DNA from 2 places in the Bradyrhizobium guangdongense genome. Region 2 is predicted to be linked to the other one. Evidence: predicted binding sites of a transcription regulator. Region 2 holds the regulator's gene; the other holds the start of a gene.
The links. The regulator PhoB, encoded in region 2, activates phosphate uptake and scavenging genes when phosphate is short. The targets are predictions, from matches to a motif close to TGTCATNNANCTGTCAT.
Positions count from the first base shown of each region.

Region 1: a site for PhoB is predicted at 1,560-1,576, ahead of X265_RS07625 (YdcH family protein). Genes of this name have one in related genera too.

Region 1 is NZ_CP030051.1:1,587,852-1,593,441, forward strand. It holds gene X265_RS07605 (GGDEF domain-containing protein) at 1-493, shown strand, start outside; gene X265_RS07610 (hypothetical protein) at 498-749, opposite strand; gene X265_RS07615 (hypothetical protein) at 769-987, opposite strand; gene X265_RS07620 (YdcH family protein) at 1,129-1,335, opposite strand; gene X265_RS07625 (YdcH family protein) at 1,662-1,844, shown strand; gene X265_RS07630 (NAD(P)/FAD-dependent oxidoreductase) at 2,015-3,118, opposite strand; gene X265_RS07635 (sensor domain-containing protein) at 3,324-5,590, shown strand, end outside.
Region 2 is NZ_CP030051.1:7,193,560-7,199,149, forward strand. It holds gene X265_RS34465 (aspartate aminotransferase family protein) at 1-755, opposite strand, end outside; gene X265_RS34470 (GcrA family cell cycle regulator) at 1,212-1,724, shown strand; gene phoB (phosphate regulon transcriptional regulator PhoB) at 1,841-2,548, opposite strand; gene phoU (phosphate signaling complex protein PhoU) at 2,571-3,287, opposite strand; gene pstB (phosphate ABC transporter ATP-binding protein PstB) at 3,299-4,120, opposite strand; gene pstA (phosphate ABC transporter permease PstA) at 4,117-4,962, opposite strand; gene pstC (phosphate ABC transporter permease subunit PstC) at 4,967-5,590, opposite strand, start outside.

The DNA.
Region 1 (5,590 bases), 1.9 Mb from region 2:
CACTGATTTCCTGCTGGATATACCCAACCGGCGGGGCTTCGAGCGCGAGCTCCAGCGCGCCATCGCCTATATGAAGCGCTACCGCGCCAGCGGCGCGCTGATCGTGCTCGATGTCGACCGGCTGAAGCCGATCAATGATTCCTTCGGTCATGCCGCGGGGGACGAGGTGCTGAAGGCGATCGCCACGACGCTGACGCGGCAGATCCGCGCCTCCGACGTGGTCGGTCGTCTCGGTGGCGATGAGTTTGCCTTGCTGTTGTGGAATCTCAGCGAGACCGATGCCAAGGCGAAGGCCGCCATCTTCGAGCAGGCGATCGACGATTTGTCATTCACCTTTCGCGGCCAGCACGTCACGGCGGGCGCCTCAGCCGGCATCTCGCTGCTTGGTGTGCACTCAGAGGCCGTCCGTGCGCTCGAGGAGGCCGATGCAGCCATGTATGTGCGCAAGGCCCATCGACGGCACGAGCCGCGGATCAGGCTCGTGAGCAGCTGACCCCCTAGAGGGTGGCGAGATCTTCCGGCACGTTGCCGAATTTGCGCAGTAGCGTGGCATCGCCGAATTCGCCCGTCATGGGATCGCCGCTGCGGCTGAATGCGACCGCGCCGATATGACCGGTGCCGCGCGCCAGCGCCTCGGCGCGCCGCAACGCGGCTGTCGAGCTCTGGCATTCCTCGGCGGCGCCCGCGACAGGCGATCCGTCGGCATCAATCAGGAAGGGCATTGCAACGTAATAGGTCACATCAGACATGGCGTTGCTCCTTTGAAGCTCAGGCGGCGCTGCTGTTGCTCCGCACTTTGCTGCGCGACGTCTCGGGGATGCAGCCGGCCGAAATCGCCGCCTGCAATTCCTCCAGCTCGGCTTCCAGATATTCGTTGGCCATGATCAGCGCCTTGATGGTGCTGCGCAGATTGCCGTCGCACATCGCGATCGCCTGATCGCAGGCCTGTTCATAATGGCTGTTGTCGAGAAGGGCGGGGACTGACATCGGCAGCGTCCTTGCGGGTTGTCTTTGGGCGTTTCCTGGGGGCCGGGGGCAGTATTTATGTTCCTCTTTTGTTCTTTTTGAGTCAAGCGATTCACGCGCGGCAATTCGCCGGCGAAGCCAACGAGAGCAGGTGCTCGCGGGTCAGGCGATGATGTCGGGCGTGATCTGGTCTTCGATGAAGGCGATGCGGTCGCGCAACAACAGCTTGCGTTTCTTCAGCCGCTGTAACCGCAACAGATCGGGGGCAGGCGATTGATGCAGTGCATCGATCGCCGCGTCGAGATCTCGGTGTTCCTGCTGCAACCGGGTGAGCTCAGCTTCGAGCTCACGCTCGTTTTCATGGGTCATGTCTGCGGTGGCCGAAAACCGATAGCTTGAGATCAAGGCTGTGGATGCCCTGTGGAAATTATCGTCCTTGCGCGGCGTGATCGCAAGCGATCTGCCTCTCCTCACACCGCCATCCCGCAAGATATTTCAATGATTCGGAGCCGCGTTGCGCAAGCGCATTGATATCATGGATCTTTCGGCGCGTGGTTCCTTACTCACGCTTCATTACATATGAATTTTCAAAAATGACGGTGCGACGACGGATACCCATCGACAGAACGAATCGGTGATGTACACTTCCTCGTCCGGATCGAATCCAAGGTTCACACCTACCGAGGAGGTTTCGAATGACAATTCAGGCACATCTGGTTGAATTGGAACGGAAGCATAAAACTCTCGAAAACGAATTGCACGAAGCTCTCGTGCACCTTTCAACAGACGACCTGCAAATTGTTGAGTTGAAGCGCCGCAAGTTGCTGGTCAAGGACCAGATAGAGCGACTGAAGCAGTCCGGCGACACGCTTCACTAGTAACCCCCGTAACAGCGTCAAGTTCGATCGTAGCCCTTCAGACAGGGATGAGACGCTTGCGCTCATCCCTGCTGTAAGGTGCGCGCCGCGCGATGATCGTTGCGCGGCATGAGCTTTTGTTTGGACGCGTTTCCTAACGCGAACCGGTCTCCACCCGATTTGAAACCGATCTAGATCTCGGCGAGCTCCGCGACGTGGTCCGCAATCGCGAGCGACGACGTCAGGCCCGGCGATTCGATGCCGAACAGATTGATCAGGCCTGCAACGCCATGATCGCGCGGACCCTGCATCAGGAAATCCTGTGTCGCCACCGCCGGCGGCACGATCTTCGGGCGGATGCCCGAATAGCTCGGCATCAGTGCGCCGTCGGGCAGTGTCGGCCAGTATTTGCGGATCGCGGGATAGAAGCGTTCGGCGCGTGACGGATCGACCTCATAGTCGATCGTCTCGATCCATTCGACGTCGGGGCCGAAGCGCGCCTGTCCCGCCATATCCAGCGTCAAATGCACCCCCAGCCCCCCGGGCTCGGGCACCGGATAAATCAGGTGGGAGAACGGCGCGCGCGCATTGCAGCTGAAATAATTGCCCTTGGCGAGATAGGCCGGCGGAATCCGGTCGACAGGCATGCCGTCGATGTGACGTGCCACGCTCGTTGCGGAAAGTCCTGCGGCGTTGACGAGCAGGCCGCATTGCAGCGTCATCGGCGCTTCGCCGCCGGCTTCGATCTCGATGATTCCGCCATCCGCCTTGGCGCGGATCAGCGGCGTGTGAAAGGCAAAGGCTGCACCTGCCTCCTCGGCCTCGCCGCGCAGCGAGAGCATGTAGGCATGGCTGTCGATGATGCCTGTTGAGGGCGACAGCAGCGCGGCATCGCAGGCCAGCGCCGGCTCCAGCGCGCGTGCGGCCTCGCCCGGGAGCAACTGCATGTCGAGCACGCCATTGGCCTCGGCATGCGCCTTGATCGATTGCAGCTTCTCGGTTTCCTTCGGATTCGTCGCGACGATCAGCTTGCCGCAGTTCTTGTGCGGGATGCCGCGCTCGCCGCAATAGCGGTACAGCGCGTGCTTGCCGCTGACGCACATGCGGGCCATCCAGCTTCCGGCACGGTAATAGATTCCGGCATGGATCACCTCGCTGTTGCGCGAGGAGGTCACGGTGCCGATGGCCTCGGCTTCCTCGAGCACGATCACCTCGCGGCCGGCCTGTGCGAGCCGCCTTGCCACCGCGAGCCCGACCACGCCGGCTCCGACGACGACGCAGTCGACCCTATCCATGGTTGTGCTGGCGCCCTGTTGAAGAGGCTGATGGCGCCGGTTTGCCTTGCAGGCCTGCCGTGCGGCCGTTTTCCGTTAAGGAAGCATTTATCATGTCAGGGCAATTGCCGTAATTCACGTCACATTTTTCTGTTGGGCGTACAGGCGTTTACCCGATCCAAACCCGTGAAGCCAGACAATCCGCAGTTGAAATCGCGGGTGGCTGATGGCTGAGAAGAACTGGCAGGAAGGCAGCATGCTTCCGATTGCTGTGCAGGCCGTCGTGGGCCTGACCGGCGCGGTCGCGCCTTCGCGTGCCTATGCGGAGAGCCTCGCGGCGCCGAGCCGGCTCGGCGATCTCGATCCCAATCTGATCTGGGAAGTCCTGATTGGGGGCATCGTCGTCTGCGCGTTCCTGGTCGCCATCGCGCTGTGGATCCATTCCGCGCTGCGTCGGAACAGGCGTGCGCAGCTGCGCCGCAACGCCTTCATCTCTTCCGCTATGAACAACCTCAATCAGGGCGTAGTGATGACGGATGCGCAGCGTCGCATCATCTTCTGCAACGACCGCTATCTCGAGATCTACGGCTTGGCGCGCTCGGATCTCCGGGCCGGGATGACCGGCTACGACATCCTTGAGCTCAGGCGAAAGCGCGGGGTCCTTGGCGTCTCCGACGACGACTTCTACGAGAAGGCGTCAAGTCCCAACGGCCTGATCACCGAATTGCCCGACGGTCGCGCCATTCTGGTCAAATATTTCATTCTGCCCAACGGCGGCTCGGTGGCGACCCATCTTGACGTCAGCGAGCAGCGCAAGCTGTCGCGGCAGCTTGCCGCGACCAAGCAATTCCTGGAATCGGTGCTGGACCACGTGCCCGCCTGCGTCGCCGCCAAGAACATCGAGGACGGCTGCTATATCTTCGCGAACAGCGCCTATGAGCGGTTCTGGGGATTGTCGCCTGACTTCGCGGTCGGCAGGAAAGCGCGGGAGCTGTTTGCGCCCGGCTCGGCGGCCAGCATCGAGGCGGCCGACCGGGCGGCGCTCGATTCGCCCGATGGCCAGTACCGCAACGAGTTCGAGGTCGATCGTGCCGGTGCGCGGCGCATGGTTGCCTCGATCCGCATCGTGGTTCGCAACGAGAGCAACAAGCCGGAATTCCTGCTGGTGGTGTTCGAGGACATTACCGATCGGCAATCGCTGTCCAAGGAGCTGGAGAGCACCAAGAAGTTCCTCGAGCTCGTGGTGGACAACATTCCGGTCGCGCTGATCGTGGAGCAGGTCAAGGATGGCCGCTACCTGCTCGCCAATCGCAGCGCCGAGACGATCCTCAACCGCAGGCGCGAGGAAGCCACCGGCCTGACCGCCTCCGATATCTTCAATGCCAAGGAAGCCAAGCTGATCATCGCGCGCGACGAGGCCGCGATCAAGAAGCGCGGGATGATCACCGAGGAGCATCCGATCTCCACCAAGGACGGCTTGCGCCTGTTCCTGACCCGCCGTGCCACGGTGCTCAACGACGCCGGCGAGCCGCAATATCTGATCAAGACCCACGAGGACGTCACCAACCGCCGGCAGACCGAGTCGCGCATGGCGCATATGGCCTATCACGACGGCCTGACCGACCTGCCGAACCGCGCCGCCTTCCTCCAGGCGCTGAACCAGATGATCGAGGCCTGCGAGGGCACCGACGAGGAGTTCGCGGTGCTTTGCGTCGATCTCGACGGCCTCAAGGAGGTCAACGACGTGTTCGGCCACGCGCTTGGCGACAAGCTGCTGGTCGAGGTGGCGCAGCGGCTCCAGGATGCCGCACGCGGCGGCCTGGTGGCGCGCCTGTCCGGCGACGAATTCGGCCTGATCATCGACGGCAAGCAGCCCGATGCAGGCCTTGCGCTGGCGCAGCAGCTCGGCGAGGTGCTGGCGCCGGAGTTCCACATCGATGGCCGCGCGGTTCGTGCCGGCATCACCACGGGCATGTCGATCTTCCCGCACAATGGCCCCGATGGCGCCGCGCTGCTCGCCAATGCCGGCGCGGCCCTGTTCCGCGCCAAGCAGAAATCGCGCGGCACGATCAGCCTCTACCAGCCCGAGATGGACCAGCAGATCCGCGACCGCCGCGTGCTGCATCAGGACCTCTCGATGGCAATCAAGAACGGCGAGCTGTCGCTGGCCTTCCAGCCGCAGGGCATCGCGCGCAACAGCGTCGCCGAGAGCGAGATCATCGGCTTCGAGGCGCTGGCGCGCTGGCAGCACCCGGTGCGCGGCCAGGTCTCGCCCGCCGACTTCATCCCCATCGCCGAGGAAAGCGGGCTGATCGTCGAGATGGGCGAATGGATTCTGCGCGAGGCCTGCCGTGAGGCGGCGTCGTGGCCGAAGCCGCTCCAGGTCGCGGTCAATTTGTCGCCGGCGCAGTTCATGCACGGCGACGTTGTCGGGCTTGTTCATTCGATCCTGATCGAGACGGGCCTTGCGCCCGGCCGGCTCGAGCTCGAAAT
Region 2 (5,590 bases):
CCGCCGCCGAGCGCTTTCGCCAGCGACATCACGTCGGGCGTGACGCCCGTGCGCCGGTGAGCAAAGAGATCGCCGGTGCGGCCCATGCCGGTCTGCACCTCGTCGAACGCGAGCAGCAGACCCTTCTCATCGCAGAGCTGACGCAGCGCCTTGAGAAAGCCTGATGGCGCCGAACGCACGCCGCCCTCACCCTGGATCGGCTCGATCAGGATACCGGCGGTGTGCGGACCGATCGCCTTCTTGACGGCCTCGAGGTCGCCATGCGGCACCTGGTCGAAGCCGTCCATCGGCGGACCAAAGCCTTCGAGATATTTTGCAGAGCCCGTCGCGGCGAGCGTCGCCAGCGTGCGGCCATGGAAGGCGCCCTCGAACGTGATGATGCGGTAGCGCTCCGGGTGCCCCTTGGAGAAGTGATGGTGGCGCACCAGCTTGATGACGCCCTCCAGCGCCTCGGCGCCGGAATTGCAGAAGAAAACGAAGTCCGCAAAGCTCTCGCTGCACAGGCGCGCGGCGAGCTTCTCGCCATCAGGGCTCTGGAACAGGTTCGACATGTGCCAGAGCTTGGTTGCCTGCTCCTGCAACGCCTTGACCAGCGCAGGATGGGCATGGCCGAGCGCATTCACCGCGACGCCCGAGGTGAAATCGAGATAGCGATCGCCGTTGGTCGCGATCAACCAGACGCCTTCGCCGCGCTCAAAACCGATGTCGGCCCTGGCGAAAACGGGGAGCAAATGCGGCGCTGCGCTGCTGGTCATGACGATCACTTGATTGTTGCGGACGGTGAAGGGTGCATTGCGCAACGCACCATTGACCGGCCCGGAAAACGAAACGTGCCGCCTTTTAAGGGCGGCACGCGCGACTATCTTAGGCCTGGTGAAACCGGTGTCAATGCCGCCCGGAAAGCCTCGCGAAACGCTGATTCCGTAGTCTTGCGGTGGCGTTTTTGCGGGAATTTCGCCACGGAACATGTGGAAGCGAGTCGGCGGACTCTTGCGCGTGAGTCGCGCCATATTGTAGCGTTTGGCTTGTCAGATACGACATCTCGTGCAGCAGTCCTGATCCCAGAAGTCCTCATGTACCGGCGTAAACGTTCGGGCGCATCTCGCGCGCCCGGCGAGCCTTAAGGGATTCTGACGGCACGGGTTTTTCGAGACTTAGGCATTCGTCGTGCCGCCCCGAAGATGGCGGCGCGCGGCGAAGGAAAGGGTGCAATGACGGTTTTGACCTGGTCCGACGATCGCGTCGAGCAGCTGAAAAAGCTCTGGGAGGCCGGACTTTCGGCCAGCCAGATCGCCGCCGAGCTTGGGAATGTCACCCGTAACGCCGTGATCGGCAAGGTGCACAGGCTCGGCCTGTCCGGCCGCGCCAAGAGCCCGACGTCGGCAGCTCCACGGCCGCGCAAGGCGCGGCCCGCGCAGCACATGATGCGGGTGAGCCGGCCGATGGCGCGCGGCAACACCGCGCTGGCGCAGGCCTTCGAGGTCGAGGTCGAGGCAGAGCCCGTCACCTACGACAACGTGGTGCCGATGAGCCAGCGGCTGTCGCTGCTCGAGCTGAACGAGGCCACGTGCCACTGGCCGGTCGGCGATCCCTCGAGCCCGGATTTCTTCTTCTGCGGCGGCAAGGCGCTGTCCGGCCTGCCCTACTGCGCCCAGCACTCGCGGGTTGCGTATCAGCCGGCCGCCGATCGCCGGCGTGCGCCGGCGAAGCCGGGCGCGCGGTGAGCTGAACGAATTTAGCTGACAACGACGACAGCCGTGACACGATCACGGCTCAACGGACTCGGTGTCGGCGACGGCTGAGACCGCCGCAGCCGTCGTACGCACTCACCTGCGCAAACCTACGTCTGCTCGGCCTTCGCAAAGCGATCGTCCAGCGCATAGCCGGCACCGCGGACGGTGCGGATGGGGTCCTGCTCGCGGCCGAGATTGAGCAGCTTGCGCAGCCGGCCGATATGAACGTCGACGGTGCGCTCGTCGATATAGATGTCGCGGCCCCAGACGCTGTCGAGCAGCTGCTCGCGCGAGAACACGCGGCCGGGATGCTCGAGGAAGAACTCCAAAAGTCGATATTCGGTCGGGCCGAGATCGATCGGCCGGCCCGAGCGCGCCACGCGGCGCTTCTCGCGATCAAGCTCGATGTCGCCGAAGGCGAGGACGGTTGCGAGCCGCTCGGGGCTTGCGCGGCGCAGCAGGCCCTTCACGCGAGCGAGCAGCTCGGGCACCGAGAACGGCTTGACGATGTAATCGTCGGCGCCGGTGGCGAGCCCCCGCACCCGCTCGCTCTCCTCGCCGCGCGCGGTGAGCATGATGATCGGCAGCTGCTTGGTGTCGGACCGCGTCCGCAGCCGGCGGCACAGCTCGATGCCCGACAGCCCCGGCAGCATCCAGTCGAGCACGATCAGATCGGGGATGTGCTCCTTGAGACGGGTGTCGGCGTCGTCGCCGCGCATCACCGTCTCGACGTCATAGCCGTCGCCTTCGAGGTTGTAGCGGAGAAGCTCGGTCAGAGCTTCCTCGTCCTCAACCACCATAATGCGTGCGCCCATCGGGTCGTCGCTCCTTGCGTAATCAGGTGTTCGGGACCGTCGTGGCGAACGTCGTCATGTCGCCCTTCGGCCGCTTGTCGGTGATGGCCTGGCCTTCGATCATGTAGAACACGGTCTCGGCGATATTGGTGGCGTGGTCGCCGATCCGCTCGATGTTCTTGGCGCAGAACATCAGGTGGATGCAGAACGAGATGTTGCGCGGATCCTCCATCATGTAGGTGAGGAGCTCGCGGAACAGGGAGGTGCAGATGGCGTCGACCTCCTCGTCCCCCTTCCACACCGCCATCGCCGCCGGCAGATCATGCGCCGCATAGGCGTCCAGCACCGACTTGACCTGCTGCTGCACGAGGTCGGTCATGTGCTCGAGGCCGCGGAACAGCTTGAGCGGATGGAAGTCGGTCTCCAGCGCCGCGACGCGCTTGCCCATGTTCTTGGCGAGGTCGCCGATGCGCTCGAGATCGGTGGCAACGCGCATCGCGCCGACGATCTCGCGCAGATCGACCGCCATCGGCTGGCGGCGCGCGATGGTGAGCACGGCGCGCTCCTCGATCTTCCTCTGCAGCGTGTCGAGCTCGGCGTCGATGGTGACGACCCGCTGACCGAGCGCGACGTCGCGGCGGATCAGCGCATCGACGGAATCGACGATCATGCGCTCGGCGATGCCGCCCATCTCGGCGACCAGACGGGTGAGCTCCTGGAGGTCGGTGTCGAAGGCCTTTGCGGTATGTTCAGAACCCATGTTCCGTCTCCTCAGCCGAACCGGCCGGTGATGTAATCCTGCGTACGCCGGTCGGATGGCGACGTGAAGATCTTGCTGGTGTCGTCGAACTCGATCAGCTCGCCGAGATACATGAAGGCGGTCTTGTCGGAGACGCGGGCCGCCTGCTGCATGTTGTGGGTGACGATCGCGATCGTGTAGTTCTCCGACAGTTCCTGGATCAGCTCCTCGACCTTGGCGGTCGAGATCGGATCGAGCGCCGAGCAGGGCTCGTCGAACAGGATCACCTCGGGCCGCACCGCGACGGTGCGGGCGATGCAGAGCCGCTGCTGCTGGCCGCCGGAAAGCGACAGGCCGGAGGCGTTGAGCTTGTCCTTGACCTCGTTCCACAGCGCGCCGCCGCGCAGCGCCTTCTCGACGCGGTCGTCCATCTCGGACTTCGAGATCTTCTCGTAGAGGCGGATGCCGAAGGCGATGTTCTCGTAGATCGTCATCGGGAACGGCGTCGGCTTCTGGAACACCATGCCGACGCGGGCGCGCAGCAGGTTGAGGTCGAGCTTGGGGTCGAGGATGTTGGTCTGGTCGAGCATCAACTGGCCGGTGACGCGCTGGCCCGGATAGAGGTCGTACATCCGGTTGAAGATGCGCAGCAGGGTCGACTTGCCGCAGCCGGACGGGCCGATGAAGGCCGTGACGCGGTTGGTGCCGAGCATCAGGTTGATGTTCTTCAACGCGTGGTGCTCGCCGTAATAGAAGTTGAGGTTGCGCACCGTCACCTTTGCCGGCGCTTCCGGCAGCGGCTGCTGCGAGGCCAGATGAGCGTTGGAGCTCACGGATACGGACAGGTCGGTCATTTTGCGGTCCTCTCGGCGCCGAGGATGCGGGCGCCAATGTTCAGGGCAAGCACGGTGAGCGTGATCAGCAGCGCACCGCTCCAGGCGAGCTGCTTCCAATAGGCGTAGGGGCTCTGGACGAAGTTGTTGATGGTCACGGGCAGGTTCGCCATCGTCTTGTTCAGGCCGAGACTGAAGAACTGGTTCGACAGCGCGGTGAAGAGCAGCGGCGCGGTTTCGCCGGCGACGCGGGCGGTGGCGAGCAGCACGCCGGTGATGAGGCCGGAGCGCGCGGCGCGGTAGGCGATCCGCTTGATCACCAGCGAGCGCGGCAGGCCGAGCGCCGAGGCCGCCTCGCGCAGCGCATTCGGCACCAGCAGCAGCATGTCCTCCGTCGTGCGCAGCACCACCGGGATAACGATCACGGCGAGCGCGAGCGAGCCTGCGATCGCCGAGAAGCCGCGCATGGGCACCACCACCGCGCCGTAGATGAACAGGCCGATGATGATCGAGGGCGCCGACAGCAGGATGTCGTTGATGAAGCGGATCACCGAGGTCAGCTTGTCGTTGCGACCGTACTCGGCGAGGTAGGTGCCGGCGAACAGGCCGAGCGGCGCGCCGATGCCGACGCCGATCACCGTCATGATGATCGAACCGACGATCGCGTTGCGCAGGCCCCCTTCAGTCGAGCCCGGAGGTGGCGTGTCTGCTGCAAACAGCTCGACATTCAGGCCCGAGACCCCGTTATAGAGCAACGTCATCAGGATCAGCGCCAGCCAAGTGACACCGAAGGCGGCGGCGGCAATACAGAGGCCGCGGACGACGATGTCCTTGCGGCGGCGGCTCGCATAAATCGGGTTCATGGCGTCAGGTCCCCGCCTTCTTTTCCAATCGCATCAGCATCAGCCGGGCGCTCGCGAGCACGAAGAACGTCAGCACGAACAGCAGCAGGCCGAGCAGGATCAGGCCGGATTGGTGCAGGCCGTCGCTCTCGGCGAATTCGGAGGCGATCGCCGCCGAGATCGTGGTGCCCGGCGCGAAGATCGAGGACGAGATGCGGAACGAGTTGCCGATGATGAAGGTCACCGCCATGGTCTCGCCGAGCGCGCGGCCCAGCGCCAGCATGACGCCGCCGATGATGCCGACGCGGGTGTAGGGGATCACCACGCTGCGCACGACCTCCCAGGTGGTGCAGCCGACCCCGTAGGCGGCCTCCTTCAGCACCGGCGGCACCGTCTTGAACACGTCGACCGAGATCGAGGTGATGAAGGGCAGCACCATGATGGCGAGGATCAGCGCGGCATTGAACAGGCTGAGGTAAGAGGGCGGGCCGGCGAAGATCGCGCCGAGCACGGGGACACCGTCGAAGATCTTGATCATGAAGGGCTGGAAGGTGTTGGCCAGGAACGGGCCCAGCACGAAGAAGCCCCACATGCCATAGATGATCGAGGGAATGCCGGCGAGCAGCTCCACTGCCATGCCGATCGGACG